DNA from 2 places in the Sedimentibacter sp. genome. Region 2 is predicted to be linked to the other one. Evidence: riboswitches for the same ligand, from Rfam matches in the RefSeq annotation. Region 2 holds a riboswitch; the other holds the start of a gene.

Region 1 (15,917 bases), on a different contig from region 2:
TGGTTCAATTATAACTAATTTCATGTTCATACCTTCTTTCATAATGTGTGATTCATTGCCTTAATTATAATAAAGTTTCATATGATTCGTCAATAATTCGATAGAATCAATTTAAGAATCTTGAAAGAAACTCCTTGGTTCTGGGGTTTTGGGGGTTTAAAAAAATTTGCCGGGGAGGACCGTCTTCGGCTATTACCCCCTTGTCCATAAAGACAACCCTCGTTGATACGTCCCTGGCAAAAGCCATCTCATGTGTGACTATTATCATGGTCATGCCTTCACTGACCAGGTTTTTCATGACGCTTAAAACTTCACCAACCATTTCAGGATCCAGCGCGCTGGTGGGTTCATCGAACAACATCATTTCAGGTTCCATTGCCAGAGCCCTGGCAATGGCAACACGCTGCTTCTGTCCGCCGCTTATCTGGGATGGCTTTGCATTTATGTAGGCTGCCATGCCTACCTTCTTAAGGTAGTGGAGGGAAATTTCCCTGGCATGCTTCCTGTCTTTTTTCAGTACGGCGGTAACGCCTATCATGCAGTTTTCCAGAACCGTCATGTTGTTGAAAAGGTTGAAGGACTGAAATACCATGCCCACCTTTGAACGGTAGCTGTTAAGGTCATCAGTGCTGTCGGACACTATTTTCCCTCGATGGAGTATCTCACCGCTTGTAGGTGTTTCAAGCATGTTGATACACCTTAAGAGCGTGGACTTTCCGGAGCCTGATGAACCTATGATGCATATGACTTCACCTTCGTTGGCGGTGAAATCAACGTCCTTCAAAACTTCGTTGTCTCCGAAGGTCTTCACAAGGTGATGTATTTCCATTATTGGATTCAAATTTGACATAAGCCCTCCTATATGGCTTCGATTTCTTTGTATTTTCCCGATTCTTCCTGTGCATATTCTTCACAAAGAACGTAGCTTGAAGGACCGTCAAGCTTAAGTTCCAGAAGCTTTAACAGTTTGGAAACAACAAGCGTCATCACAAGATATACGAGGCATATGATAAAGTACACCTCAAAGTATCTGAAATATGTGGTCGATGCGGACTTGCCGGCCAGAAACAGCTCCGGTACGGCTATGGCGCTTAAAACCGACGTATCCTTTATGTTTGTTATGAGGTTGTTTCCTATCTGAGGAATGATGTTCCTGAAAGATTGCGGAAGCACTATGGAATACATTGTTCTGAAGTGGGTCATGCCCAGGGCTTTGGCTGCCTCTGTCTGCCCCGGGTCTATGGATATTATGCCGCTTCTGACTGTTTCCGCCATGTATGCACCTGTGTTTATGGAAACAACCAGAAGACCTGCGGACATGGAGCTCAAGTCTATGGAAAATACCTGCATAAGACCGTAATATACTATCATGGCCTGCACCATCATCGGCGTTCCTCTGAAAAATTCAATATAGACCGTCAGAAGCTTTTTTACGGTCCAAAGTGCGGCATTTTTAAATTTATTTGTTTTATTATGGGGGATGGTCTGTATAATTCCTACCAGGAAACCTATAATCAATCCAATGAAAGTACCGATGAAAGCTATGAAGAAAGTTATAAAGGCTCCCTTTAAGAACATGGGCGAATATTCATTAAACAGGAAAGGAATCCATCCCCAGAAGGTTGTAGGCAAACTTGATTTCATAATTGTTTCCTCCCTTTGCTGATTAAGACAGCGGTTGAATTTCCAATGCTTTTTTCATCAATTCCTCTTTTTTTGCATCATCCAGTTTGGAAACAACCTTGTTCAGTTCTTCCACCAGCTCGGTGTTTCCTTTCTTAACGGCAATTCCAAAGTCGGTGTCTTCCGAGCTTGTGTCGAAGTCGCCTTCGGACAGGTTAAGAATCACCATGTCAGGGTTGGCCATCTGAGCAGCCAATGCTGTAGGCATGTCAATGACTATTACATCCGTCTTGCCGGACGTAAGGGTTGTGATGGTGGCCGGCGTGGAATCCACAGGCGGTTTTATGTCAGCGTTTTGCAGCTGGTTTTCAATGGTTTCGTACCAGATTGTTGCAACCTGCGAAGTTACCGTCGCACCTGTTAAATCCTTAAGGGACTTGGCATTTTCATACTTGCTTCCCTTCATCGTAACAGCGACTATGTCTGCAACGTAGTATGTATCTGTAAAGTCCACGCTTTCTTTTCTTTTTTCCGTCATAGCCATGCCGGCAACTACGGCATCTATCTTTCCTGAGTTTACAGCCAGAATCAAGCTGTCCCACTCAGTTTTGTATATTTCAACCTCATAACCCAGCTCTTCTGCAATCATCCTGCTGACCATTATGTCGTAGCCGTTGGCATATCCTCCTATTTCGGCTATAGGCAGAGCGCCGTTTTCGTCAGTTGTCTGCGTCCAGTTAAATGGAGCGTACGCGCATTCCATTCCTATTTTCAAAACCTTTTTTTCCGTCTTAGTTTCTGCAGCAGTCTGGGAATCCTTTGCGCCGCATGCTGTCATGGTCAGCACCATGGCGGTGCACAACGATGCAGCCAGTACAGTTGTCATTAATTTTTTTAATTTCATTTTCTCCACTCCTTTGATTCAGTAAAAAAGGCGTCAACTTCCCAAGGAAGCTGACGCCTTTGTCATACCGTTTTTATTTGCTTATTATACTCACACAAAACAGTTGTGTCAATACTTTTTACTTGCAATATAAAATTAAAAAAGGGATTTTTTTATGGAACTGCTTCCATTAATACAAAAGTATATTTTTCTTTTGTGGAGGCAACATAAATATATAAAAATCAATATTTTTAACAAGAGGTGAACATGCAGCTAAAACAGAGGAAGCTGGACTGCTTCAGGACAGATGATGAAACAAAGGAATTTCTTTTGTATGAAATGAACAACCATCTCCTGATGGATGAAAAGCCGTCGGAGTATTTCAACAGCATTTTGGAAAGTCCAATAATGAAGGAACATCCTTTTTCAATGCTGAGCAATTTGAAAAATGCAGAACAGTCGCCTGTTTACCATCCGGAAGGCAATGTGTGGAACCATACCATGCTTGTTATAGATTACGCTGCCAAAGAAAAAAGAAAAAGCAGGAATGAAAAAGTATTCATGTGGGCAGCCTTGCTTCACGACATAGGCAAGCCGGACACCACCAGAAACAAAAAAGGCCGTATTACATCCTACGACCACGAAAAAGTGGGAGCCGTGCTTGCAGCTGAATTCCTGAGGGAATTCACAACCGATGAAAAATTCATCAGAAAGGTAACATCCCTTATCAGGTGGCACATGCAGATACTGCATGTGGTCAAGGAAAACGGATTTGCCGACATACCGGGCATGAAGGAAGAAACCGACATAAGCGAAGTAGCCCTTTTAGGATTCTGCGATAGGATGGGAAGAAAGGGCAGTGACATAGGAAAGGAAAGACAAAACATAGCTGTCTTTCAAAAAAAATGCAGGGACTGTAATCCAAAGGTCCAGCAATGAAAAATGCCACAATTGTCAACGCAATTGTGGCATTTTTTTAACTTATGGATTTCAGAAGCCATTCAACCTGACGGACCATTTTTTCCCTTACAGGGTAATCGTGTCCTTTCTTAGTCCATTCGAGAAGGTATCCGCGCATCAGCACAAATATGGTTGAAGCCAGATCATCGGCATCAATGCTTATCTTAAAAAATTTTTCCCTGATGCCCGTTTCTATGATTTCTGTAAGTACATTGTAGATTTTTCTTCTTTGCCTGTTGCTATGCAATGCGTCATCTGCTATGGCTGTTTTCATGACAAGAAGATTTGCGTAATATCCCCACTGCTCTGCGTATAAACCAAAATGTGTGACAAAATCAATGATGTCCTCGTTTGCTGTGAAATGGCTGCAGATATTGTCTTTGTTGAGCAAAAAATATTCGTCCATGAGCTTGTACATTTCTTGAACGATGGAATCCTTTGAAGTGAAGTAATGATAGAACGACCCTACTGAAATATTTGCCTCTTCGCAGATATCCTTTATGGTTACATTCTTCAACCCTTCCTCATCCATGAGATTTGCAATGACATCGACAATACTCTTTTTCTTTGAGATTGATTGGTATAAGCTAACATTCAATATTATCACCGCCATTAAGATTATATTATACAGAGTATAAAAATGCAACATGCAAAAAACTAAAATCATTTGTATACGAATTTCAGAAACATGAATTTATATTCGTAAAAAAAGTGTTGACATATAAAATTCATGTGCTAAAATGTAAAAAATAGCAAAGGTGCTGTAGATTATCTACGGCGCCTTTTTTTACAAAAATTAAAGAGGAGGGATAACAATGGCATTGCTTGAAATAGATAAACTTACAAAGATATTCGGTGGCCTTACGGCAGTTTCGGATGTAAACATGAGTATTGACAAAGGTGAACTGGTTGGTCTCATAGGACCTAACGGAGCCGGAAAAACCACATTGTTCAATCTCCTTACGGGAGTTTACGCTCCCAGCTCAGGTACTATAAAGCTTGATGTGAACGGTTATATAAAAAGCATAGGCGGGCTTAAGCCCTACAACGTGACAAAGTCGGGTCTTGCCAGAACATTTCAGAATATAAGGCTATTCAAGGATCTTACGGTTTTGGACAACATCCGCATATCCATGCACCAGAATGTTGAATACGGACTGCCTTCATCATTCATTCACCTGAACAAGTACAGGGAAGAAGAGGAAAGGCTAAGAAGGGACTCGGAAGAGCTGATGGATATTTTCAGCCTGAGCCACAAGAAAAACGAGCTCGCCAGGAATCTTCCCTACGGGGAGCAAAGACACCTGGAGATTGTAAGAGCCATGGCTACAAAACCAGTTATGCTCCTTTTGGATGAGCCGGCTGCAGGCATGAATCCCAATGAGACTGCAAACTTGACCAGGACCATTGCAAAAATAAGAAAAGACTACAATCTCACTGTCCTTTTGATAGAGCACGACATGTCGCTGGTGATGAAAATCTGCGAACGTATCTACGTTCTGGATTACGGTATGCTGATAGCCTCGGGAAAGCCGGCTGAAATAAAATCTGACAAAAGGGTCATAGAGGCTTACCTTGGGGAGGATGTAAAAAATGCTTGAAATAAAGAAGCTGAATGTTCACTACGGAGTTATTCACGCCCTGAAAAATGTGTCGCTGACTGTAAATAAAGGTGAAATTGTTACGCTCATAGGAGCCAACGGAGCAGGCAAAACCACGGCGCTCAGGACCATATCGGGGCTTAACAGGGCCACAAGCGGAGAAGTGGTTCTGGAAGGCACCGACATAACAAATGTGGCAGCGCCTCAGAGGGTTGCTATGAACATTTCTCAGGTTCCTGAGGGAAGGAGAATATTTCCGGCCATGACGGTGCTTGAAAATCTTGAACTCGGCGCATATCTTAGAAAAGACAAGAAAATCATCAGGGAGGACATTGAGAAGATGTACGGACTGTTTCCGGTTTTGAAGGATAGGAAAAAGCAAACGGCAGGAACGCTGTCCGGCGGTGAACAGCAGATGCTGGCCATGGCCAGGGCTCTAATGTCAAGGCCGAAAATTCTGCTGCTGGATGAACCTTCAATGGGACTGGCTCCGATTCTGGTCATGGAAATATTCAACATCATAAAAAACATCAATAAAGCAGGAACAACAATTCTGCTGGTGGAGCAAAATGCCAAGATGGCCCTCTCCATAGCAAACAGGGCTTATGTCATAGAGACCGGCTCCATAGTTATGAGCGGCAGCGGAACAGAGCTGTCAAACAGCGAAGAAATAAAAAGGGCATATCTGGGTGGCGATTAGCATGTAATTATGATATAATCGTTGTGGAAACTGATATCTGACTTGATAAGGTTGCCGCAAATAATAATGCTGTTTGTCTGGAGGAAATATGATATTGCTTAAGGGTTTTAAATTTGGAATGCTGCTTCAGCTTGCAGTAGGGCCCATGTGCCTGTTGGTTTTCAACACATCTGCAAATCTTGGATTTTTAAATGGCTTAGTCTTGGTTTTGGCAATCGCCTTGGTAGATGCATCATACATAGCCCTGTCAGGCCTGGGAGTAGCGGTACTTATGAGAAACGAACGTGTGCAGGCTGTCTTTAAGGTGCTTGGCTGCCTGGTGCTTTGCGTGTTCGGGTTGAACACAGCGCTTGGAGCAATGAGTATAACATTACTGCCGGACCTGTCATTGTTTTCAGAAAGCACATCTGAAAATCTGTTTCTTCAGGGAATGCTGCTGACAGCATCAAATCCCATGACCATTGTATTTTGGAGCGGCGTATTTTCGTCGCAGGTTGCGGATAACAACCTTAAGCACGGTGAACTTCGTTTGTTTGGTGTTGGGTGTGTGTTGTCAACCATTTGCTTTTTGTCGCTGGTAGCTGCAGCAGGAAGCTTAGTGAGCGGTTTTATACCTCAATACATCATAAAAATTCTGAATATTGCAGTTGGTTTATTTTTGATTATCTGCGGGCTGAAATTATTGTTAAACAGGCAGAAGACCGAGCCATGAGAAAGCCTCCGTCTTCTCAGCCAGTGCAGCGGACAAAAAAAACAATTGACACAGATGCTTTATGGTATTATAATTTCGTTAAATTGAATATATCTTCAGGGCAGGGTGAAATTCCCGACCGGCGGTAAAGTCCGCGAGCCGAAAGGCTGACTTGGTGAAATTCCAAGACCGACAGTAAAGTCTGGATGGGAGAAGAGAAACGGATATTTGCATCCGCATTTTTGAGCATACTAAGGTTCTGAAGACATTTCAGAACCTTTAATTTTTTTTGACGGTTCTCCCTGAACGAACGCATATATTTTACGTGCGGACTGAATATGTCAATGATTTTTGGGTAATAAAAGTAAAAGATAAAATTTTGGAGACTATAATTCTGGAGGTGCTTATGGATTCTAAGGACGTGTTTTACATGAAAAGAGCGTTGGACCTGTCTTTGAAGGGCGCCGGAAAAACAAGCCCCAATCCGCTGGTGGGAGCGGTGATAGTTAAAGACGGGAAAATTATAGGCGAAGGCTTCCATCAGCATTTCGGAGGTCCTCACGCCGAAGTGAATGCAATAAACAATGCTTCGGAGGATGTTGAGGGAGCCACCATTTATGTAACATTGGAACCGTGTTCCCATTTTGGAAAGACACCTCCCTGCGCCAACCTTATTGTTGAAAAGAAATTTAAAAAAGCTGTGATAGCAATGATAGACCCCAATCCCAAGGTTTCCGGAAGAGGAGCTTCCATCCTGCTGCAAAACGGGATCGAAGTGGTAACCGGAGTTTTGGAAGATGAGGCAAGAAAAATTAATGAGGTTTTCCTGAAGTATATAAGGGAAAGAAGACCCTTCTGCATCTTGAAGACGGCTATGACACTGGACGGCAAGATAGCCACAAGGACCGGTGAATCAATGTGGATAACCAATGAAAAATCAAGGCGGCATGTGTATGAAATAAGAAACAGGGTTTCAGGAATAATGGTAGGTGTCAACACGATCATAAATGACAATCCTTCCCTGACCACCAGGATTGATGGGGGAACGGATGCTACGAGGATCATCGTTGACTCAAGGCTGAGGATTCCTTTGGATTCAAAAATCCTGCAAATTGATTCTCCGAAAAAGACCATCATTGCCACCACTGAAATGGCTGACAAAGAAAAGCTAAAGGCATTGAACAGCATGAAAAATGTAAGCGTGGTAATAACACCTCCGAAGGATTCCATGGTTGATTTGGCATTTCTGTTTGACTGGCTGGGGGGCCAGGAAATAGACAGCGTGCTGGTGGAAGGAGGATCTACATTAAACTTCTCTATTCTTCAAAAAAAGCTGGCAGACAAGGTTATCGCCTTCATAGCTCCGAAGATTGTGGGAGGGGAAAGCTCCAAGACGCCTGTAGGCGGAAAGGGATTTGAGCATCTTTCAGAGGCTGTTCTGCTGAAGGATGTGAGCATAAGAAGATTTGACGATGACATTATGGTTGAAGCATATGTGAGAAAGGACTGATTAGATGTTTACGGGATTAATTGAAGAAGTGGGAACGCTGGAAGGTGCTGCATCAGGCGAAAAGTCCATGAAGCTGACCATACGGGCCAAAAAGGTTCTGGAGGATGTGAAGGCAGGTGACAGCATATGCACCAACGGAGTGTGCCTGACCGTGGCGAGTTTTACCAAAAGCACATTCACTGTGGATGTGATGCCTGAAACCATGCGAAAGACAAACCTGGGAAAGCTCAGGCAGGGAAGTCCCGTGAATCTTGAAAGAGCCTTGAAGGTAAGCGACAGACTGGGGGGACACATTGTGTCAGGGCACATAGACGGCACGGGAACAATAACAGGATACAAGGATGAGGACATTGCCACCTGGCTTACGGTGGAAACTAATTCGGACCTCATAAGGTACATAATACCGAAAGGCTCCATAGCCATTGACGGCACAAGCCTTACGGTTGTTGACACCTCGGAAAATTCCTTCAGGGTGTCGCTCATTCCGGTAACCAAGGAAGAGACCATTCTTCTCATGAAGAAGGTCGGTGATCAGGTAAACCTGGAATGCGACATTGTGGGCAAGTATATTGAAAGGTTCATGACATTCAGGGACAAATCCGGGGATAAGAGTAAAATAGATATGAAATTTCTGGCAGATAACGGATTTTTATAGGAGGAAATATGTTTAATACTATAGAGGAAGCAATTCAGGAGCTTAAGAAAGGAAACATGGTCATTGTTGTGGACGATGAGGACAGGGAAAACGAAGGAGACCTTTTAATGGCTGCTGAGAAGGTGAAAGCCGAGCACATCAACTTCATGGCAAAGTACGGCAGAGGGCTCATTTGTCTTCCCATGCTCAAGGATAGGCTTGATGAACTGAACATAAAGAGCATGGTTGCCAACAACACGGACCCAAAGGAGACGGCATTCACCGTATCTGTGGATTCAAACAGATCCACAACGGGTATTTCAGCCCATGAAAGGGCTCAGACAATACAGCACATGCTTGAGAAGGACGCTAAACCCACGGACTTCAACAGACCCGGCCACATATTCCCGCTTGTGGCAAAGGACGGAGGAGTGCTGGTAAGGACAGGACACACTGAAGCATCAGTTGACCTGGCAAGGCTGGCAGGTCTTAACCCGGCAGGAGTAATTTGTGAAATCATGAATGAGGACGGAACCATGGCAAGAGTTCCCGATTTGGAGAAGTATGCAGAAAAATTTGGTCTCAAGCTCATAACCATAAAGGATCTGGTTGAGTACAGACGAAGGAAGGAAGTGCTGGTTGAAAGGGTGACTGAAGCCAAGATGCCAACAAAGTACGGAGAATTCAACATGGTAGGCTTCATCAACAAGATAAACGGCGAGCATCATGTGGCTCTTGTGAAGGGCGATGTAAATACAGATGATCCGGTGCTTGTGAGAGTTCACTCGGAATGCCTTACAGGAGATGCTTTCGGATCTTTGAGATGCGACTGCGGTGACCAGATGCACGAGGCTATGAAACGAATTGAAGAAGAAGGCAGAGGTGTACTTCTGTACATGAGGCAGGAAGGAAGAGGAATAGGGCTTATAAACAAAATTAAGGCCTATGCTCTTCAGGATCAAGGAATGGATACGGTAGAGGCAAACCTGGCTCTGGGATTCGACGAGGATTTGAGGGACTACGGAATCGGAGCGCAGATACTTTATTCCCTGGGCATTAGAAAAGTTAAGCTCATGACAAACAACCCCAAGAAGATGGTAGGGCTGTCGGGCTTCGGCATAGAGGTTGTTGGCAGGGAAAACATACAGGTGGAAACACACACGGAAAACGAGTTTTATTTGAAAACAAAAAAAGAAAAGATGGGTCACGACCTAAAATTTTAATCTGGAGGAAATCATGAGAATATACGAAGGAAAATTAACATCAGTAAACAAAAGGTACGGCATAGTGGCAGGAAGATTCAATGAATTCATAGGAGGAAAGCTTTTGGCAGGAGCCCTTGATGCTTTAAAGAGGCATGGGGTTGCTGAAGATGAAATTGAGATTGTGTGGGTACCGGGAGCATTTGAAATTCCCTTGGCTGCCAAGAAAATGGCGCAAAGCGGCAAGTACAGCGCGGTTATCTGCCTTGGAGCCGTAATAAAGGGTTCCACGCCTCACTTTGATTTCGTGTCAAACGAAGTTTCAAAGGGTATTGCCAACGTCTCTCTGGAAACAGGGCTGCCTGTCATATTCGGAGTGCTGACCACGGACACAATAGAGCAGGCAATAGAAAGAGCAGGAACAAAGGCAGGAAACAAGGGATATGACGCTGCCTGCACAGCCATAGAAATGGTGAACCTTTTCGATGAGCTGGGAAAATAACAGGAAATTTCATGACGTCAGAACCATCTATCTTGATTTTGACGGAACACTTCACAACAGCATCATCATATACGCACCGTCATTCAAGAAGGCATATGATTACCTTGTTGAAAGCGGCAAGGCAAAGCCAAGAATCTGGAAGGATGAAGAAATATCCGGATGGCTGGGTTTCACCAGGAAGGAAATGTGGGACAGTTTCATGAAGGACCTGGAGGAGCAGCACAAAAATCAGGCAGGCATGATCATCGGAAGAGAAATGCAGGAACTCATGCTGTCCGGTCAGGCGCACCTCTATGAAAATTCTCTTCATGTGCTTAGCGAACTGAAAAAGAGAGGCTTCTGCCTAGTGTTTTTAAGCAACTGCAGCATCAGGTACATGGAAGCCTCGGCTGCAGCCTTCAATCTTCACCGGTATTTCGATGACATGATTTGTTCGGAGATGTATGACTTCATACCCAAGCATGAAATTTTAAGTCTGATCAAGAAAGACTATCCCATGAACCAGGTTATGGTGGGAGACAGGTACCACGACATGGAAGCTGCAGCAAAAAACAGCATATATTCAGTTTTCTGCAGCTACGGCTACGGCAGAAAGGAAGAAGGGGAAGGTGCTTCTGCCTGCATCGGCAGCATTTTAGAATTGCTTTCAATTGTATAAATTTTCATACTTTATGTGGAATTTTTTAAACCGAGCTGTTATAATTGAAAAAGAGGTGAATCATGGAAGCCAAAACAGTTGAAGAGTCAAAAATAATAATGGGAAGCCTCATGCAGCCTGAGCATGCCAACATTGCCGGAAATGTCCATGGGGGCGAAATCATGAAGATGATGGACAATGCCTCAGGCATAGCAGCAATGAGACACAGCCGGACAAATGTTGTGACAGCCAGAGTAGATGAACTGGAGTTCCACCTGCCCATTCATATAGGAAATTACGTGAAATGCATAAGCCAGGTAACGTTTGTGGGGCACAGCTCCATTGAGGTTCTGGCCACCGTGGTGGTGGAAGACCTTAAAGTGGATGAACCGCCGAAGGTGGCTCTCACCGGTTACTTCACCTTTGTGGCTCTGGACAGCCAGGGAAAGCCTGTTGCCGTTCCGGGGCTTAAGCTGATGAGCGAGAATGAAAAGAGGCTATATGAAGAAGGAAGAAAGAGATATCTTAACCGAAAAGAGTCAAGGAAAAATTCCTGAAGGAGCTTCCTGTATTTAAGGATTAAAAATAAAGCTATGGATATGGTACCCATAGCTTTTACTTTGCAAATATCACTTTGAAGTTTTTAACCGTATCGAATAGGCTTTCGTGGACAACTGCCTTTACGTCGAATTTCAAATGTTTGAAGGTGTTCTGAATTATGAAGCTCATTCCGAAAACTGCAATTATAGTTCCGATTCCAACCTTTGCTCCCAAAAGAAAGCCTATGGTCAGAACAGTGCCTTCAATCATTCCGCGGATTGCTCCGATGGGTACATTCTGAAACCTCTTGCCCAGTGCGACCATTAATGTGTCCCTGGGTCCGCAGCCCATGCCGGGGCTTATGTAGAAGTAGGTTGCAAGGCTTACTATAAACTGCCCGGTGAGAAGCATTACAGTGCCTGCAAACATATTGGTCATTTTTGGAACAATGTTCAGGCTCATGAAAATGTCAACAAAGAGTCCTATGAGCACAGTGTTCAGCACTGTGCCGATGCCTATTTTTTCCTTCATAGCCACTACAGCAACCAAAATTACTATTCCCGTGATTATGCTCACATTTCCGTATGAAATTCCTGTTATGTTTGAAACGCCGATGCTGAAGGCGTCCCATGGTGCCAGCCCTATGTTGGCCTGGATTCCTAAAAGCAGTCCTACTGCATATATGACAAGTCCCAACAGCACCTTGCCGGTTCTTTTCATGTAACTTTCCAATTATTTCACCTTCCTCAGTATAAATCATTATATTGTCTTAGATATTTATTGTCAATTAAAATTCGATTGTTACTGAATTTTCAATTATTTTAAATATATTAATAGTAAATGGCGTTTTTTTTTGCTATAATGAATTTAATTAAAATTGCAACTTAAGGAGACAAAAATGGCTGGGGAAAAAACAAACAGCAGAAAAATTCAGGCTGAAGCCACTAAAAATAAAATATATAAAACTGCAATCAGGCTGATGGAACAACGAGGGTACAGCAGCATGAAAATAGAGGACATATGCACAAAGGCCGGAGTGTCTGTGGGTTCTTTTTACAACTATTTCAAATCTAAGAACGACATATTGATTGAAATATACAAAAGAGCTGACATTTATTTCAGGGAAACGGTTCATCCCAACGTAGTCGGCAAAAGTGCGCCGGAAAACATCGTGGACTACTTCGTATACTACGCCAGGTACAATGAAATAACAGGTGTGGAAACAACAAAGCAGCTTTTTGCATCGGCAAACAAGATGTATATTTCAAAGGGAAGGGTAATGCAGGCAGTGCTTATTGATGTTTTAAAAAGAGGCCAGGAGTCGGGAGAGCTTACGAAGGAATTTGAACCTGAAGCCATGACGGAATATCTTTTCATTTCTGCAAGAGGCGTGTGCTACGACTGGGCTTCTCATGACGGAAGCTACGACCTGCAGGAAAAAATGAGAAGTTACATGAAAATGCTGGTTAAGATTTTTACCAACTAGCAGACTTGCTGATTATCACTGTTATCGGGCACTTAAAAAATGCTCCGTACATGTCTTATGCATGTAATGGCTGATTCTAAAATGAGTACCGGGAATACAGGGTTAAGCCAATGGTGTGGATGTGATGAAATTAACAGGGATTAAATTGACGAATGACACATAATGCACCCCCTGCGTGTATATACTAATATACATAGGGGGTGTTTCCTTTGAATCCGATAGAAGTTCATTACAAAAACAGCTTTGCAGCCATCAAGATCGGCAGTTATCTGGCTGAACACATGAAGAGCAATTTCGCACTTGTATGCATCGGTACAGACAAGTGCATTGTAGACAGCCTGGGACCCTTGACAGGAACGCTGCTTTCAAAAGAAAATTTCGAAGGTGATATTTACGGAACGCTGGATAAGCCTGTCCATGCAATGAACATCAACGAATACATAAAAATTTTGAAAAAGAAAAATTATGAAAAAATCATAGCCATTGATGCATGTTTAAGCAACAAGAAAAATCAGGGAGTTATTGAGGTAAGGGAAGGATCCATTACCCCGGGAAAAGGAATAGGAAAGATGCTGCCGGAAATAGGAGATGTTTCCGTAATAGGGATAGTAGATTCCAGCGACAAGGAATTTCACGACCTGGTGCAGGACACAAGGCTGTCGCTGATTTATGACATGGCCCAAACCATATGTAAAGGTGTAATCCTTGCATTGGAGATGAACAACAGGCTCCAATCGGATGTGAACGAACAGGCATCGCTAAGCAGCTTATAAAATAAAAGAGGACCCTTGTGGTCCTCTTCATTGTTATTCTGTTCCTTCAGCGCTTTTTCCGATCCATGACATCATTGATCTGAGTTTCTTTCCTGTTCCGATGATAGGATGTCCCAGTTCTGATTCCTTCATGGCAAGGAATCTTGGCAATCCTGATTTGTTTTCAGATATCCAGTCGTATGCAAATGTTCCGTTTTGGATTTCTGTGAGCACCTGCTTCATTTCCTTGCGCGTATCTGCGTTGATGATTCTTCTGCCTGTCACGTAGTCTCCGTATTCAGCTGTGTCGCTTATGGAGTATCTCATGTTTTCAAAGCCGCCTTCATAGATAAGGTCAACTATGAGTTTCATTTCATGGAGGCATTCGAAATAAGCTATCTCAGGCTGATATCCTGCTGCAGTCAGAGTGTCGAAACCTGCTTTTATAAGCTCGGTTACTCCTCCGCAAAGAACAGCCTGCTCTCCGAAAAGGTCAGTTTCTGTTTCTTCCTTGAATGTGGTTTCGATAACGCCTGCTCTTGTTCCTCCGATTCCTTTTGCATATGCAAGAGTTATGTCTTTGCATCTTCCTGTGTAATCCTGGTGAACTGCAAATACGTCCGGAACTCCCTTTCCTTCCTGATATGTTCTTCTAACCAGATGTCCGGGGCCTTTTGGAGCAACCATGAAAACATCTATGTTCTTAGGTGGTATAATCTGATGGAAGTGAATGTTGAAGCCGTGAGCAAATGCTATGGCATTTCCTTCCTCCAGGTTAGGAGCTATGCTTTCTTCATAGATTTGTTTTTGCTTTGTGTCGGGGGCAAGAATCATTATAACATGTGCTGCCTTTGCTGCTTCAGCAACAGTGAGAACCTTCAGTCCGTGTGACTCTGCCTTTGCCCTGGAGCGGCTTCCTTCCTGAAGTCCCACCACCACATCTATTCCGCTTTCCTTAAGGTTTAAAGCGTGGGCATGACCCTGGCTTCCGTAACCGATTATGGCAACTGTCTTTCCTTCCAATACTTTCAAATCCGCGTCCTTGTCGTAATACATTGTACCCATTTCTTTGTCCTCCTCAGATCCGTCTCCTGACGGACTCATTATTTATATTATTATTTAATGTTACTTGCTATTATTTTTCCCATTTCCTGCGTTGAAAGAGCTTTTTCACCCTTCTTGGCTATGTCAGCGGTCCTGTAACCGTCCTTCAGGGCTTTTTTCACTGCAGCTTCAATTGCAGCTGATTCTTCCAGAAGTCCCAGAGTGTACTTAAGCATCATGGAAACTGAAATGATTGTTGCTATGGGATTTGCTTTTCCCTGTCCTGCTATGTCAGGAGCCGACCCGTGTATGGGTTCGTACATTCCGAAGTTGTTGTCTCCCAGCGAAGCTGAAGGAAGCATTCCGATGGAGCCGGTGATCATGCTTGCCTCATCGGAAAGTATGTCTCCGAACATGTTTTCTGTTACAATCACATCAAATTGTTTCGGATTTGTAACAAGCTGCATTGCTGCGTTGTCCACATACATGTGGCTCAGCTCAACTTCAGGATATTTCCTGGCAACCTCTTCCACAGTCTTTCGCCACAGTCTTGAAGTTTCCAGAACGTTGGATTTGTCCACGCTGGTAACTTTTTTACCCCGGGCCATGGCTATCTTGAAGGCCTGTTCTGCGATTCTTTCAATTTCATATTTTGAATACTCCATGCAGTCGCAGGCGTAATCCCCTTCGGTGAATTTCTTGCCGAAGTAAATACCTCCGGTAAGTTCTCTCATAATTACTATGTCCAGACCGCCTTCAACAATGTCTGGCCTTAAGGGGCAAGTGTCCTTCAACTCCTCGAACATTATTGCAGGTCTTATGTTGTTGTAAAGGTTCAGTTCCTTTCTCAGTGCCAGCAGACCTTTTTCAGGTCTTATGTCGCTGGGAAGGCTGTCCCACTTGGGACCGCCCACTGCACCGAACAGCAGTGCATGGCTGTTCCTGCATATTTCCAGCGTTTCCTCAGGAAGAGGAACACCGGTCGCATCAATGGCAGCGCCTCCTGCCAGAGCTTCGGTAAATTCAAAGGTGTGGTTGTACACCTCACCGACCTTGTTCAGTACCTTGACGGCTTCATCAACAATTTCGGAGCCGATGCCGTCACCCTTTATAACTGCTATTTTAAAATTCATTAAAACCCTCCGTTTTTTT
Region 2 (15,917 bases):
GCAACTTTCATATTAACGAAAATATATGAATACTACAGCAGAAACTTTGACAAACTTCCTAAATTTTACACCGATATTTACAAAGAAAACAACTTCACAAAAAGTGAAATAATTAAAGATTACATAGCCGGAATGACAGACAGATATGCCATGAAAATATTCGAAGACCTTTATATGCCAAAGCCTTGGAGACAATAAAATTGTAGTTGACAAGCTTATTTTGTCGTGTTATAATTTATCTTCAATGTAAACATAATGGTGATATTATGCCCTATAGATTAGATTCGGATGTAATCAGCAGAATTTTGGAACAAAACAACATTGTAGATGTAATAGAGGAATTCTTGCCCCTGAAAAAAGCAGGCGCCAACTACAATACGTGCTGCCCGTTTCACAAGGAAAAGACTCCTTCATTTATTGTGTCACCGGACAAGCAAATGTTCCACTGTTTCGGATGCGGAGAAAGCGGCGACAGCATAAGCTTTGTCACAAAGTACAAGAACTATACCTTTGTGGAAGCTGCTGAGTATCTGGCTCGCCGGGCAGGAATAGTACTTGAAGAAACAGCATCTACCAAAGACAGCATAAACAAACAGCAGTCAGACAGGCTGTACAAAATAAACAGGGACGCCGCCGCATACTATTACAGTAACCTGAAAAGATACCCTGAAGTGGCAGCATACTTAAAAAACAGGAAAATTGAAGCAAATGTAATAAAAAAGTTTGGAATTGGATATGCTAGTGACGGATGGGATAATTTGCTAAAATATCTTACATCAAAGGGCTACAATGAAGATGACATCTTAAAGGCCGGACTCATAATCCAAAACAAAACTAAAGACCGCTACTATGACAGATTCAGGAAGAGGGTCATGTTCCCGATTTTTGACATAAAGAACAGGATAATCGGTTTCGGAGGAAGGGTTCTTGACGATTCGCTTCCAAAGTATCTGAATTCTCCTGAAACACTGATTTTCAACAAGGGTTACAACATGTACGGTTTGAATATTGCAAGAGAAGCCGTCAGAGACAAAAGCTTCATTTTGGTTGAAGGCTACATGGATGTAATAAAGATGCATGTACACGGATATGATACAGCAGTAGCTGCTCTTGGTACAGCACTTACGGAAAATCAGATAAAACTTATGAAAAGGTACTCGAAAAGCTTCTATCTGGCGCTGGATTCGGACAATGCAGGGCAAAATGCCGCCATCAAGGCCATTAACCTACTGAAGAGAAACGGACTTGACGGCCGGGTGGTAATTATACCGAATGCCAAGGATCCCGATGAGTACTTAAATAAATTCGGCAAAATAAATTTCGACAAATTAATCGAAAATTCATTGGATTATTATAGCTTTTTAGAATTCCATTACAAAGAATTATTTGAAAATTCTAACAAAGTTGAATATATAAATAAATTTTTTGACAACATAGTCAATGTGGGCAGCGAAATCGAAAAGGAACTCATATTTGAAAAATTATCAGGTAAAGTAGGTGTTTCCAAAGAGTCTATAGTAAAAGAATACAATAAGAGAAGTACGAAACAAGGAACTTTTGTGAAGTCTGCAGCGCCGCCTGAACCGGCTAAGACCAGGGCGGCTGTAAAAATAACTACATCCCATGAAGAAGAGCTGATCAGACTCATCCTCATGAACAATGATTTAGCATATCAACTGAAAGAAATAGTCAATGAAGATACCTTTAAGGACTTGGAATACTATCAAATATTTAAAAGAATGTATGAATGCAAAATCAATGATCAAAGGATAGACAAGGACAGCCTGAATGAAATTATAATGGATAATGTTGATGTAAGTATTTTTGTGCAGAACGACGATGTTGATGATAATTCAGAGGCTTATTTCAAAGATTGTATGAAGAGACTTAAAATTAAGTATTATGAAAAGAAGAAAACTATATTGACCGACAGTTTAAAACAATCTGAAAACGCAGCAAATAGCAGGGAAATTATGAATGAAATTTTCAGCCTCGCTAAGAAAATTAAATCAACTAAAGAGGAGGTTAACTAACGATGAGTGAAAATAAAAATTTGACAAATATAGATGATGATGCCGAAAAAAATGCAGAAATGCTGCAGAAAATTGATTCTATAAAAAATAAACTTATTGAAAAGGGAAAGAAGAACGGCTTTATAACGTACAAGGAAGTTTTAAGATCTTTTGAGAAACTGGATATAAACCCTGAATTTATAGATGATTTTTACAAGCAGGCAGAAGACAACGATCTTGAAATACTTGGATTTCAGGACGACATGATTCTTGAAAAGGTTGATGACAACGAAGATTTAGACTTGAAGGACGATGCCGATTTTTTTGTAAGCCAGTCCGATGATGACATACTTAAAGGTGTGAACATTGACGACCCTGTAAGAATGTACCTTAAGGAAATTGGCAAGGTTCCGCTTTTGTCTGCAAACGAGGAAATCGACCTTGCAAAACGCATGCAGGAAGGCGACGAGGATGCAAAGAAAAGACTTGCCGAAGCAAACTTAAGGCTTGTTGTAAGCATTGCCAAAAGATATGTTGGCAGAGGCATGCTGTTTCTGGACCTGATTCAGGAAGGAAACCTTGGGCTTATAAAAGCTGTTGAAAAGTTTGACTACACCAAGGGATTCAAGTTCAGCACCTACGCCACCTGGTGGATTCGCCAGGCCATAACCAGAGCCATAGCAGACCAGGCAAGAACCATAAGGATTCCTGTTCACATGGTTGAAACAATAAACAAGCTCATAAGAATCAAAAGACAGCTTCTGCAGGAACTGGGTCGTGACGCAACACCTGAAGAAATTGCTCTTGAGATGGAAATGGAGCCTGACAAAGTACGTGAAATACTAAAAATAGCTCAGGAGCCGGTGTCTTTGGAAACCCCAATAGGAGAAGAGGAAGACAGCCACCTTGGGGATTTCATTCCGGATGATGAGGTTCAGGCACCATCTGATGTGGCTACGTTTACTCTTTTGAGGGAACAGCTTTCATCAGTATTGTTCACGCTCACTGACAGGGAACAGAAGGTTTTAAGGCTCAGATTCGGTCTTGATGACGGAAGAGCCAGAACTCTTGAGGAAGTTGGAAAAGAGTTCGATGTCACCAGGGAAAGAATAAGGCAGATTGAGGCAAAGGCTTTAAGGAAACTGAGACATCCAAGCCGCAGCAAAAAGCTTAAAGACTACTTAGAATAAATTGCAGAGCAATTTATACAATTAAGAATGAAGAATTAATAATTAAGAATTATGGAGCAAATGGAATGTAAACATTCCATTTGTTTTGTATTTAAATAAAAAAATCAATTAATTCTTCACTCTTAATTCTTAATTCTTAATTTTTCAAATAATAACTCGGAGGTTTTATGGACCGGTTGGAATGTATAAAATCAATGGTTTCCAGATGTGCAGCAGCTGCAGATGTGGGAACAGACCATGGATATGTGGCAGAGATGCTTTTGAATGACAACATCTGCGAAAGAGTCATAGCTACGGATTTAAACGAAGGACCGCTGAAAAGAGCTACCGAATACCTGACAGGAATAAGCTTGGATCAAAGATGCGACTTCAGGCTTGGCAGCGGCCTTACGGTTCTTGAAGAAGGCGAGGCAGATTCAATAATTATCGCAGGAATGGGCGGAGACCTTATAGCAGACATTATCGAAACTTCAAAAAATATTGCTCTGGCTGCTAAAGAGCTCATTCTTCAGCCTATGACAGCTGCAGATAAACTACGAAAATACCTGACTGAAAGCGGGTTCGTCATAGAAGACGAAAAAATTGTAAAGGAATATCATCACTACTACTTCATTATGAAAGCAGTGCCGGGACATTCAGACAAAACAGATGAAATTTACTATAAGTTCAGCCAGCATCTCATCCTAAGAAAGGATCCCCTTATGATGGAGTACCTTAAAAAAGTTATAAAAACCAATGAAAATATCATCAGCAGTATTGAAAAAACAGGAAACAGGGAATATAATGAAAAAATAAAGGAACTTCAAAATAAGAACGAAAAAATAAGGGAGCTGATGTCAAATTAAACTTGAAACGGTTATTAAGGTGCTGCAGGATGAACTGAAGCTAAAGAATCAGGAGAGCTGGGATAACAGCGGAATGCAGATTGGAAGTTTAAATAGTGACATAAAAACAGTTATGTTAACATTAGATGCGGATAAAAGAGCAGTTGCATATGCCTTGGAAAACAAAGCAGATCTAATCATATCCCACCATCCGTTTTTTTTCGGTTCAGTAAAGTCCATCGACTTTGATTCATATGACGGAAGCATAGTAAAAATGATTATTAACAGCGGCATGAACCTGTACAGTATGCATACGAGCCTTGATATGGCCGAAGAAGGAGTTACCACCGCTATTGCGCAAAAGCTCGGAATAGAAGATTATCTCGTGCTGCACAAAGTTAATGATGACGGCAGCGGATACGGAGGCTTTGGAACAGTAAAGGAAACAAATATAAGAGAATTTGCCCTCATGGTAAAAAAATCGCTTGACCTGGATTACGTGAGACTGTATGCTCCGGACGAAGACATTACGGTAAATAAGGCAGCCTTTTGCGGCGGAAGCGGCAGTGAGTTTATATTGGACGCTTTATTGCTGGAAGCAGATGTTTACATAACAGGCGACATAAAGTATCATCAGGCGCAGGATGCCTTAAAAAATAATCTTTGCATCATAGATGCCGGACATTTCGGAACGGAATGCCCTGCGCTGATTGCATTGAAAGAAGCACTTTTGAAAAACACCGATTTGAATGTACTTATATACGGCAATAACACAGTTAAAGAAATAATTATTTAGAGGTTGATGACATGAATAGCTTTGAATACTTAAGAGTTGCGGCTGCAGTACCTGTTGTGGCGGTTGCAGATACAGAGCGTAATGCTGCTGAAATAGCAGCAATTGCAAAAAAGGCTGCCGTGGAAAACAAGGCAGGGGTTATTTTGTTTCCGGAGCTTTGCATCACAGGATACACCTGCGGAGACCTTTTCAACCAGAAAGCATTAATTGACGGGGCTGAACAGTCATTAAGACAAATCCTTGATGAAACTGCAAATCTCAATGCAGTCATAGCTGTCGGAATGCCCATTAAGGCAGATAACCAGCTTTTTAACTGCGCAGTACTGATCAATAGGGGAAAGATTCTGGGAGCTGTTCCGAAGACGTACATACCCAACTACAATGAATTTTATGAAAAGAGATGGTTTGCATCTTCAGTTTCAAGAATTAGAAACAGAATCAATCTTTGCGGTCAGGAAATACCGTTCAATGAAAACATATTGTTCTGCGACAGGCTTTCTGCTCTTTGCATAGGAATTGACGTTTGCGAAGATCTTTGGGTAAACATTCCTCCAAGTTCATATCACACATTGTACGGGGCAAACCTGATACTTAACATGTCCGCAAGCAATGAAACAATTGATAAAAGCGACTATAGAAGAGATCTGGTAAGGGTTCAATCCGCCAAGTGCATAACGGCATATGCTTATGCTTCAGCAGGTCAGACTGAAAGCACAACAGACGTCGTGTTCTCGGGACATGCAATTATTGCAGAAAACGGAGCAGTACTCATGGAAGACAGATTTTCTCCAAACAGCAGCATTGCTTTGGCTGACGTGGATCTTGAAAAGCTCACAAACGACCGAATTAAATTCAATACCTACATGACTAAGAACAACAAGATTGATTACGAGCACGTATACTTTGATCTTGGATTTTCGGATAACGAAGACTTGGAAAGATATGTTGACTCAAGGCCGTTTGTTCCGTCCAACCAGGATAAAAGAGACAAACGCTGCAAGGAGATACTCAGCATTCAATCCACGGGACTCTATCAGAGAATGAGAAAAATCGCAGCTAAAAAAGCGGTTTTAGGCATCTCAGGAGGCCTTGACAGCACATTGGCACTAATAGTGACAGTTGAAGCCTTTAAAAAGCTCGGTCTGCCGCTAAGTGGTATAATTGCAGTCACAATGCCCGGCTTCGGAACAACCGACAGAACATACAACAATGCTGTTACTCTCATGAGGGAATTGGGAGTCACGCTAAAGGAAATATCTATAAAGGATGCATGTTTGCAGCATTTCAAAGACATCGGGCACGCTGAAGAAATCCATGACATAACCTATGAAAATTCACAGGCCAGGGAAAGGACACAGATTCTCATGGACCTTGCCAACAAGGAAAACGGCATTGTGGTTGGAACAGGAGACCTGTCTGAACTGGCACTGGGATGGTGTACCTACAACGGCGACCACATGTCCATGTACGGAGTGAACTCAAGCATACCAAAGACACTGGTTCGTTACATTGTCAGGTGGTATGCTGATGAGGAAACTAAAGGTGACATAAAAACAGCGCTGCTGGATGTCTGTGAAACACCGGTAAGCCCCGAGCTTCTTCCGCCTGACAAGGAAGGAAACATCGCTCAGTTTACCGAAAAAACAGTGGGCTCTTACGATCTGAACGATTTTTTCCTGTACAACATGATGCGAAACGGCTACGAGCCCGAGAAAATTTATTTTCTTGCAAAAAAAGCTTTTGACGGTGAGTTTTCTGATGAAGTAATCCTTGAAACGCTCAAAAAGTTTTATAAAAGATTTTTCACTCAGCAGTTCAAACGTTCCTGCATGCCTGACGGCGTGAAGGTTGGATCCGTTTCACTTTCACCCAGGGGTGACTGGAGGATGCCAAGCGATGCATCATACAGTCTGTGGCTTAAGAGACTGGAAAATTTAAAATAACAAATGTCAGAAATGGTTAATAATTCAATTGACAAACAACTATAAATAATGTATTATTACCTAGAGTAAATTATACAGTCGCATGCAGAAATGTATGAGGAAAGTCCGAGCTCCGAAGAGCAGGGTGCTGGGTAATACCCAGTGAGGGTGACCTCAAGGATAGTGCAACAGAAATAGACCGCCGAGCAATCGGTAAGGATGGAAAGGCGAGGTAAGAGCTCACCAGCAATTAGGCGACTAATTGGCTATGTAAACCCCACCTGGAGCAAGACCAAGAACGGACTATGGAGTGGCTGCTCGTCACAGTCCAGATGGTAGGTTGCTGGAGGCTGCCGGTAACGGCAGACGTAGATAGATGACTGTTTAATACAGAACTCGGCTTATGTATTTACTCACCAAAAAGAAATTAAACACCTGTTGATCAAATCAGCAGGTGTTTTTTTATATAATAAGAAAGTTCTCTTTCTTATTATATAAAAACGAGGAGTGCATGTCGGACGTCCTTGCCGTTAGGGGGGGTGCGGAGTCAAAAATGCGCAAGCGTTTTTACGCCGAAGGGGGACGTAGGTCCCCCTAGCGGAGTTGCGGAGCAACTTTTTTATTTTCAGGATTTCATTTCAATTTTAATTTTGAGTCTGTTCTGCATGAGATATTGATGAAGCATGGGACAGAAACCTTTTTGCTGTTATGATGACAGTCACGAACACAACAGCTGAAGCCATGAGCCAAATCTGCGGTATAGTAACGTAATTAATAAGAATGCTGTAAACCACCGATCCTATAAGTCCTCCCACCTGAAAGATGAAAGAATAAACAGAAAGTACCGAAGCCCTGACCTCGCTTGGAACCTCGCCGTTTAATATGGCTCCCTCAGGCACGTTTGCCATTCCGAACGTAAGGTATATGGCCGAATAAGATAAAATGAAGTAGGGAACAGAATTTTGCAAAGCAGTAATCATCAGTGCAAACGATAAAAGTAGCCTCAGACCAAGATACAGCTTCTTTGGATTGAATCTGTTTTTTTTGATGACCCTGTTTGATGCAATACTGCCAAGAGTTGCAGCTGCCAGGTATAAAAATGCCATTATTCCCAAAAGACCCATCATGTCATCGCTGGGAAGAAGGGAGATGAAATGAGGCTGCCAGTATGTTTCTATGGAGCTCAGAAAAAATCCCGTTGCGAAAACCGACAGGAAGATGCAGATGACGGTGTTGTTGGCAACTATGACAGCAGAGCTGTTTTTAACGTGCTGTTTTATGGTAATTCTTTCGCTGCTTTCAGGTTTTTTGTGTTCTTCTATGAATATGAGCGATAACAGAGCCACAACCAGCGACAGCAAGATTCTTAATACAAGGTTTATATCATATATTCCCATGACTGGAAAGTAAGTTGCGGCAAGTTTAGGGAAAAATCCTCCGGATATGGCACCAGCAGCAAGTCCAAGAGCTTCAAGCACCGCAAGCCTTGTTGTAATGTTGTGAAGCTTATCACTGCCGTTATGTTCTATGTAATAATCTATGAAAAGTGCGTCAAACGATCCTGAAGCCAGAGCTCTGCTGAACCCGTAAAACATGATTCCTGCGCACATGGCAAGAAATCCTCTTCCAAAGTAAATGATTGCAAATCCGATTGATGATATCAAAAGCGAGAGGCAGAAGGTTTTTTTCCTTCCGAAAACATCCGCCATTATTCCTGTGGGAAGCTCCAGCACCACCACAGTGAAGGCGTAAAGACCAAGGATTATTGAAAGATTGCTTAGGCTGGCACCCCTGTCTATAAGAAGCAGACTCATAACCGGAATGAGAAGCCCTGACAAGTAAAAATTCAATAAATACAGAACAGAATAAACTTTGATTTTCATAATTATCCCCTTTATATATGCATCTGATAACGTTCCCCAACTATTATAATATCAAAGATTCATTGCAGTCAAGAAAAATAAACAAATAAGAACCCCACCCAACAAACGCAATCGGAGATTGCTGTTGGGGCCCGGGAACCTTGTTGTATTCACAATAAAAAAGCCGCCATTTCAACATGTGCGGCTTTTTGACCATATTTATCTGTGCAATACGGGCGATATTCTTTTGTAAATAAGCAGTACCATGGATGAAACCACAATACCCTTGAATAAGTTGAAGGGAACGACAGCGTAAAGAACAAAGGTCTTAAGGTCTGTAATCGCAGGATTCAATGCGCTTCCCATCTGTACGAAAGCCTGTACGGGAGCACCGTAAACCTTTGAATAAATAGGAAGAAGAAGATAGTAGTTCATGAATGCTCCGGCTACTGCCATAGCCAGTGTTCCTGCCAGAAGTCCTATTATTGCAGTTTTAAAAGATTTGTTCTGCTTGTAGATTAACCCTGCCGGTATGATGAAAGAGCAGCCTATTATAAAGTTTGCCAGTTCACCGATTCCGCCTGTGTCAGTTCCGTTCAACACAAAGTTTATAAGTATCTTTACAAGTTCGGTAGCAACGCCGGCTGCCGGTCCCAATGCAAATGTACCCAAAAGAACAGGAACCTCGCTGAAGTCCAGCTGATAGAAGTTCGGAGCAAACCACAGCGGAAAGTCAAACAGCATGAGCAGTGTTGCAACTGCTGACAAGACTCCTACCTTTGCTATTACTTTAGCGTTACCTCTTTGATTTACTGAAATTTCACTTTTCATATTTTCCTCCTTGTGCCATGCACGAATAAGATTGTCAGAAGTCCTGTATACTAACGATATTTCTCCCTTACGGTCGAAAAAATCGGGTTAGGGCATACACAGTCTCGCATCTCAAATTTGTCTGCTCCTTGCGTCGCACAAATTTGGTGCTCGTTGCGGTTGACCTACCAACGATTTTTTTCTCCCTTGCGGTCGAAAAAATCGGGTTAGGGCATACAAAAAACCTCTGAAATCTTCAGAGGCCAAACTCGATAGTTCATATTTGCTCACAAATTATGCAAGTAAATCTCTCCTACCATCCAGACTATACTGTCGGTCCTGGAATTTCACCAAGTCAACCTTTCGGCTCGCGGACTTTACCGCCGGTCGGGAATTTAACCCTGCCCTGAAGATGTTTACAAAGCAATTATACCACTTATATTTCATTTGTAAACACCTTTTGCAAAAAAAGTTTGAAAATATTTTATCAATGTAGCAGCTGCTGTTATATAAATTTATATATACATTTTATCATAATTTTGTCCAAGCATAATATTATAGATTAAGAGGACAAGGATGGAGATTGATATGAACGATAAAACCAACATTTTAAAGTTTTTGGGAAACAATCTTAGAAACACTGTGTCCAAGCATTCTGACATCATAGAAAAACAGGCGGTGGAAATAAGGCTTCGGGTCAACAGCCCTGTGTTGATCAAACTAAGGGGCAGGGACTTAAACCTGGGCAGCCTGCATGTTGTAAGCAGAAAGGACATTGAAGAAACTGTTTCCATAGTTACCAAAAACTCGATGCACGCATTTGAAAAGGAAATAAGAAACGGATTCATAACAGTGGAAGGAGGGCACAGGATCGGAATCGGAGGAGACTGTTTTTACGAAGGAGACAGGTTCGGAGGCTTTAAAAATATTACAAGCCTCAATATAAGAGTCGCCAGGGAGTATCCTGGCTGTTCGAAAAGCTTCATGAAATTTTGCATCAGGACAAGTAACAGCATTTACAATACGCTGATAGTCGGACCTCCTTTGTCCGGAAAGACAACTTTCATAAGGGATGTGGCTGTGAACCTAAGCGACGGTTTTCAGATTCCTTTTTTTGAAGGATACGACATTTGTGTGATCGATGAAAGGGGAGAAATAACGTCAGTTTTTGCAGGCATTCCTCAGATGTATGTAGGGATGCGGACAGATGTGCTGTCCTACTGCATGAAAAGGGAAGGTTTCTTCATGAGCATCAGGGCTCTTTCACCCAAAGCAATTATTTCAGACGAACTGGGCTCTGCTGATGATTTTGAAATTGTGCAGTATGCGCTGAAAAGCGGTGTGAATATAGTTACCACTGCTCATGGTTTTTGCCTTGATGATGTAAGGAAAAACATATATATGAAGTCTATTTTGGAAAACAATTTTTTTGACAGGGCAATAATTTTAAAGGACAGCAGCAGACCGTGTTCTGTCAGGGAAGTTTTCGATTTTCAAAGAAATAAGGTGATATACAGTGACTTGGCTTAAAGTTTCTTTGTTTGTTCTTACGGTTGCTTCGGTTAAATTTATTTTCAAATTCATAAACGACTGGGGAGACCAAAGGATTGAAAAGATGAAAGAACTTGTTGATTTTGCGGAGTATCTGAGAATTTACTCATGCCGCATGAAAATGCCTTTCGAAGACATATATTCCAGGTACGAATTCAGAAGCGACGATTCAAGAAAGGTGTGCAAGGAATTGATGGAGGAACTGAGTCTGAAAAACAGCGGAGGGTTCCTGGCTGATATGGTTGGCTCCACAATGATGACTCCTGATGACTTTAATTCTCATTTTGCAGAAATAGCTGATTACTACGGCAGCACATATTCTGACATATTGGATGAAAAGCTTGGATACACCATAAAGGAAATGGAAAGAGCAATGAAACGGTACGAAGCTACGAACAGCGAGAAGAAAAATTTAAACAACAGGATTTCATTGCTGGCAGGATGTCTGGCGGCTGTTATCTTGATTTAGGAGGTATTATGGATATTGATTTGATTATAAAAGTAGGTGCTATCGGCATTGTTGTGGCAGTTTTCAATCAAATACTGGCAAAGACCGGAAGGGATGAACAGGCGATGTTTGTGACGCTTGCCGGCGTCATTGTTGTAATGACTCTCATCGTCGGAATGATGAATGATTTGTTCATGGAGGTTAAATCAGTATTCAACTTATATTGATTGTAAAAGTATGCTGCTTATAAAAATAATTTTTATAGCTGTAATGGCGTTGATTTTGAGCATCACAATCTCAAAGTTCAATCCGGAATTCAAGGTCTACATAACTGCCATATTTGGAATATTGGTGCTGTTCATGCTCTTCCGGGAACTGAGCACATACATTCAGGAAATTGCCGATATTTTCTCAAAGTATGATATACAGACAAAGTATTTCGGCACCATATTGAAAATCGTGGGTATTGCCTACATATGTGATTTCATTTCACTTCTTTGCAAGGACTTAGGCTATGAATCCATAGGAAAGAAGGTTGAAATCGCAGGAAAGCTCATAATTCTCATCTATTCCATAGACATCATCAAGATATTCCTCGATCAAATATTGCTGCTGGTTAACGGGTGAAAAAATGAAGATAAAAATTATAATTGCCACAATAATGCTTCTCCTTGCATCAACCGTTTTCTCATATGCCGGCACCCTTGAGGAAGCGCTGGAACAGGTTCCCCTGGATGATCTGGAGGAGTACATAAACGAAGAAAGCTCATATTTCAGAAACAAGAACATCAGTCTGAGAGAATTAATCCTGAAGGCCTTTAAGGGAGAACTTGACGTGAGTTTAAAGGATTATATAAGCTATGAGCTGAAGGACAATCAGGATTTTTACAAAGATATCTTAAAAACGGGAGTGAACGTACTTGCCATCTGTATGCTTCTTACAATATTGAATTACTTTGCGGATGAAGTAAACAGCAAAGGTGTTTCAGACATTGTGGTGCTGTTTTCGGTGTTGATAATCTTCACAATTGTGCTGAAGGATGTACTACTTATAAAAAAAATTCTGCAAAGCGATTTCGGCAAGTTCAGGACCATAACGCAGGAAATAAACGCGGTTTTCATGGCTGCAATGCTCACATTCGGCAAACTCAGCATGCTGCAGTTCTTTCAGACTTCACTGAATTACGTCATAGGCATAACCACTCAGTTCATTTACAGCTTCACGGATGTAATGACGGTAATCATGATTGCGGTTATTCTCATTAACAACATGAGCAAGCTCATAAACGCAAAGCTTCTTTACCAGGTTCTGAAGAAAGGCACACTCTTAATTTTATCGGGTTACATGATTATTGTAGTCATAAATTTTTCGGTACAAGGATATATATTATATAAAACGGATAATATTTTTATAAGCTCCATAAAGGCTTTGTCACCTTCTGCGGTTCCCGTCATAGGCAGCGCCGTGACAAATTTCTTCGGAGTCTTTTTAAAAAGTTTGCTGATGATCAAGGATGTCTTGGGAATCGTTATAATAATATTCGTGTTTTCGGCCTTCGGGGGGTCCCTTGTGAAAATAGTCCTGGCACTGGTGCTGTACAAAGCAGTGGGAGTTCTGACGGAGCCGTTCAATGAAAATATATCCAAGCTTATTTACGAAATGGCGGACTTGTTTTACATATACCTCATATGTCTCATAACGCCGATAATCATTGTGACAGTTTATTATTCAATCCTTTTAAACTACATGAACAACATATTTGGGTAGATTATGAAAAATACAATAGTGAACATACTTGTGCTGATTTTGATGTTCAACCTGGTGATGATAATATTCCCTGAGGGAAAGACTCAGAAATTCTGCAGAATATCCATTAAAATTTTTATCATGATTTATATACTGGACAATATATTTCTTAATGGAAGCATCAATTTGAACCTGTTGGACCTTCCGACAATTTCATCGGACTATGAAAGGGAAGTGAACATCAAAACCATCGATCCGGAATTCATCCGGAAAATAAACCAGGATTATTATGAAGGTGAAACCGTGATAAACAACATTGAGCTTAATTTCACAGATGCCATGGAAATAAGGGCGGAAGTGTCGACAAACAGACTGCTGGGCATGGACAGCGAAGAAGAATTAAAGCAAAACATAGCTGAAATATTCAAGATCAGTTCAGATAATATAAAAGTGAATACAGGAGGAACCTATGAATAACTTTTTAAAAATGTTTAAAGACAGCAAGAACTTAAAATACGCAGTGAACGTATTCGTGTTGCTTGTTATCATTTCAATCATTTTGAACATTGACACCTCTAAGATAACAGGCGGTTCCTCCCAGGTTAAAGCAAGTTATCAGAACGAAGCAGATTCAGACTTGGACAGCTATGTGAAATCATTAGAAAAGAGGTTGGAAGAAATACTTGGAAAAATTGAAAACATGGAAAGCGTCGATGTCATGATCTATACAAAAAACACTCCGTCAATGGAGCCTATTCGGAACGAAAACTCCAGCAACGAAACTAATGTTGAGGTCGGCAGCGACGGAACCAAAAGAGAGGTGAATAAGGAAACAAGGCAAAGTCAGGTTATTGTGGGAAACGACAACAAGGTGGTTGAAAAGTACTACCAGTATCCCGAAATAACCGGAGTGTTGGTGGTTGCAAACTATAAAGGAAGTAAAGACATTTATGCAGTCCTCATGGACAGCGTAAAGACTTTATTGGATATCAAAATGAATGATATAGAAATAATATTATCTGGTAGGAACTAAGGGGGTAATTATGATTATGAAAAAAGAAACTTTGGTATTTATAACATCATTGGCTATAATATTCATTATAGGTTATGTAAACCTGACCATGGCGCCGGAAAACGCCTTTGATGCTGATGATTACGCACAGGTTCAAAACGACAGCAAAGATGATATAGCAGAATTTGTTGAAGGCGAAACAAAAGGCGAAGAAGCATCTTCTGAAGAAACAGCAGCAGAAACTGCCCAAGGTGAGCAGTCTGAAGAACCAGGAAGTACTGATTACGAAATTCTGGGAGACATAACAGACATAACAGACCTTAATGCTGCACAGGCATCTTCAAGCGGAGTGTTGGGAACACTGAGCGCCAGCTTCTCAAACTTCAAGCTGAACAAGGAAAAGGCCAACATGGACGTTCTTGACCATCTTGAAGAAAATCTGAGCAATGCCACATTGTCTGAGGAAACCAAGAACCAGTTTGAAGCTCTTCTTGTTAAAAAGAACACATACATTGAAACAGAGCAGGACATCGAGCTTATGCTTCAGTCAAAGGGCTACAACGAAACAGTTGTAATAGTAGATTCAGATGCCGTAAAAGTGGTTACCAATGAAGACATCCAACAGGCTGATGCCACAAAAATACTGGATGTAATTGTATCGGAAACCGAATACAAACCTTCTCAAATAAAAATTGTCAAATTTGATAATATTGATTTGTAAAATTTTACAGCTTCTGATATAATTATTTAAGGAGGTGCTAATATGGATAACGAAACATTTGAATATGGCCAGGTTAAAATTTCTGATGATGTAGTGATTATAATTGCTGGCATAGCAACCAGCGGCGTTAAAGGCGTGAGTACCGCCCGCACCGGTGTAGCTGAAGGTATTTCAAACTTATTTTCCAAGAACAACTACTCTAAGGGAATTAAAGTTGAAATAAATGAAAATACTGTTGTTTTGGACATTTTCATAAATGTTGAATACGGCTACAATATCAGCGAGGTGGCAAGAGAAGTTCAGGCGGCAGTAAAGAAGGAAATTGAAACAATGACTGATTTGCAGGTCGCTTCCGTAAATGTACATGTACAAAACATAATTCAGGAAAAAGAGAAAGACAAGGATAAAGAAAAGGAAAATACCGATTCTGACATAGTGGTAGACTAATACAACAATAGATTGACAATTTTAAATTGTCAATCTATAATTGTTTATCTGACATACATTATACGTATGTCTTACGAGCTACAACGGAGGAAATATGAAACGAAAAGAAACAAGAGAAGAAGCTGTCAAGATAGCATACTGCATGGATATGAACAAGGAATTCGACAAGATGTGTCCGACCAGATATGTTGAACATTTTGAGCTTGATGATGTGGATATGGAATACCTTAACAAGACAATAGCAGACATCATAGACCACACGGATGAAATAGACAAAAACATTACTGACAATTCAAAAGATTGGAAAATCAACAGAATTGCAAAGGTAGACCTTGCGGTTTTGCGCGTTGCTCTGGCAGAGATTCTATACAACGACAGCATACCCGACAGTGTTTCCATAAACGAAGCAGTTGAAATCAGCAAGAAATACTCCAGCGATGACTCTCACAAGTTCATCAACGGAATTCTCGGAACTGTTGTGAGGAACATTGGCAGATGACAGAATATGTGCTTGGCATCGACACAAGTGCATACACCACATCAATTGCATTGGTTGATGCAGAAGAAATAAAAGT

Evidence for each region. Region 2 has a riboswitch for FMN ahead of AAGU76_RS01635 (ECF transporter S component). Riboswitches for the same ligand answer to the same signal wherever they lie in the genome.
Region 1: another riboswitch for FMN. It lies ahead of ribD (bifunctional diaminohydroxyphosphoribosylaminopyrimidine deaminase/5-amino-6-(5-phosphoribosylamino)uracil reductase RibD); the one in region 2 lies ahead of AAGU76_RS01635 (ECF transporter S component).

Annotation. Positions count from the first base shown of each region.
Region 1 covers NZ_JBCFAS010000002.1:951,343-967,259, reverse strand. Annotated here, with positions in the region: gene AAGU76_RS10925 (2-hydroxyacid dehydrogenase) at 1-24, opposite strand, end outside; gene AAGU76_RS10920 (amino acid ABC transporter ATP-binding protein) at 107-850, opposite strand; gene AAGU76_RS10915 (amino acid ABC transporter permease) at 859-1,644, opposite strand; gene AAGU76_RS10910 (transporter substrate-binding domain-containing protein) at 1,667-2,527, opposite strand; gene AAGU76_RS10905 (HDIG domain-containing metalloprotein) at 2,774-3,445, shown strand; gene AAGU76_RS10900 (TetR/AcrR family transcriptional regulator) at 3,483-4,064, opposite strand; gene AAGU76_RS10895 (ABC transporter ATP-binding protein) at 4,282-5,067, shown strand; gene AAGU76_RS10890 (ABC transporter ATP-binding protein) at 5,060-5,767, shown strand; gene AAGU76_RS10885 (LysE family transporter) at 5,856-6,479, shown strand; FMN riboswitch at 6,567-6,680, shown strand; gene ribD (bifunctional diaminohydroxyphosphoribosylaminopyrimidine deaminase/5-amino-6-(5-phosphoribosylamino)uracil reductase RibD) at 6,865-7,968, shown strand; gene AAGU76_RS10875 (riboflavin synthase) at 7,973-8,623, shown strand; gene AAGU76_RS10870 (bifunctional 3,4-dihydroxy-2-butanone-4-phosphate synthase/GTP cyclohydrolase II) at 8,632-9,825, shown strand; gene ribE (6,7-dimethyl-8-ribityllumazine synthase) at 9,839-10,306, shown strand; gene AAGU76_RS10860 (HAD family hydrolase) at 10,290-10,964, shown strand; gene AAGU76_RS10855 (acyl-CoA thioesterase) at 11,027-11,500, shown strand; gene AAGU76_RS10850 (hypothetical protein) at 11,559-12,215, opposite strand; gene AAGU76_RS10845 (TetR/AcrR family transcriptional regulator) at 12,382-12,969, shown strand; gene yyaC (spore protease YyaC) at 13,179-13,742, shown strand; gene ilvC (ketol-acid reductoisomerase) at 13,776-14,786, opposite strand; gene leuB (3-isopropylmalate dehydrogenase) at 14,837-15,898, opposite strand.
Region 2 covers NZ_JBCFAS010000001.1:334,831-350,747, forward strand. Annotated here, with positions in the region: gene AAGU76_RS01595 (deoxyguanosinetriphosphate triphosphohydrolase) at 1-198, shown strand, start outside; gene dnaG (DNA primase) at 267-2,033, shown strand; gene rpoD (RNA polymerase sigma factor RpoD) at 2,036-3,202, shown strand; gene AAGU76_RS01610 (class I SAM-dependent methyltransferase) at 3,370-4,047, shown strand; gene AAGU76_RS01615 (Nif3-like dinuclear metal center hexameric protein) at 4,043-4,822, shown strand; gene AAGU76_RS01620 (NAD(+) synthase) at 4,834-6,765, shown strand; RNA gene rnpB (RNase P RNA component class A) at 6,828-7,164, shown strand; gene AAGU76_RS01630 (MFS transporter) at 7,389-8,627, opposite strand; gene AAGU76_RS01635 (ECF transporter S component) at 8,826-9,437, opposite strand; FMN riboswitch at 9,721-9,834, opposite strand; gene spoIIIAA (stage III sporulation protein AA) at 10,005-10,946, shown strand; gene AAGU76_RS01645 (hypothetical protein) at 10,933-11,436, shown strand; gene spoIIIAC (stage III sporulation protein AC) at 11,445-11,642, shown strand; gene AAGU76_RS01655 (SpoIIIAC/SpoIIIAD family protein) at 11,698-12,042, shown strand; gene AAGU76_RS01660 (hypothetical protein) at 12,047-13,183, shown strand; gene AAGU76_RS01665 (hypothetical protein) at 13,187-13,639, shown strand; gene AAGU76_RS01670 (hypothetical protein) at 13,632-14,195, shown strand; gene AAGU76_RS01675 (SpoIIIAH-like family protein) at 14,206-14,895, shown strand; gene AAGU76_RS01680 (Asp23/Gls24 family envelope stress response protein) at 14,938-15,342, shown strand; gene nusB (transcription antitermination factor NusB) at 15,437-15,841, shown strand; gene AAGU76_RS01690 (hypothetical protein) at 15,838-15,917, shown strand, end outside.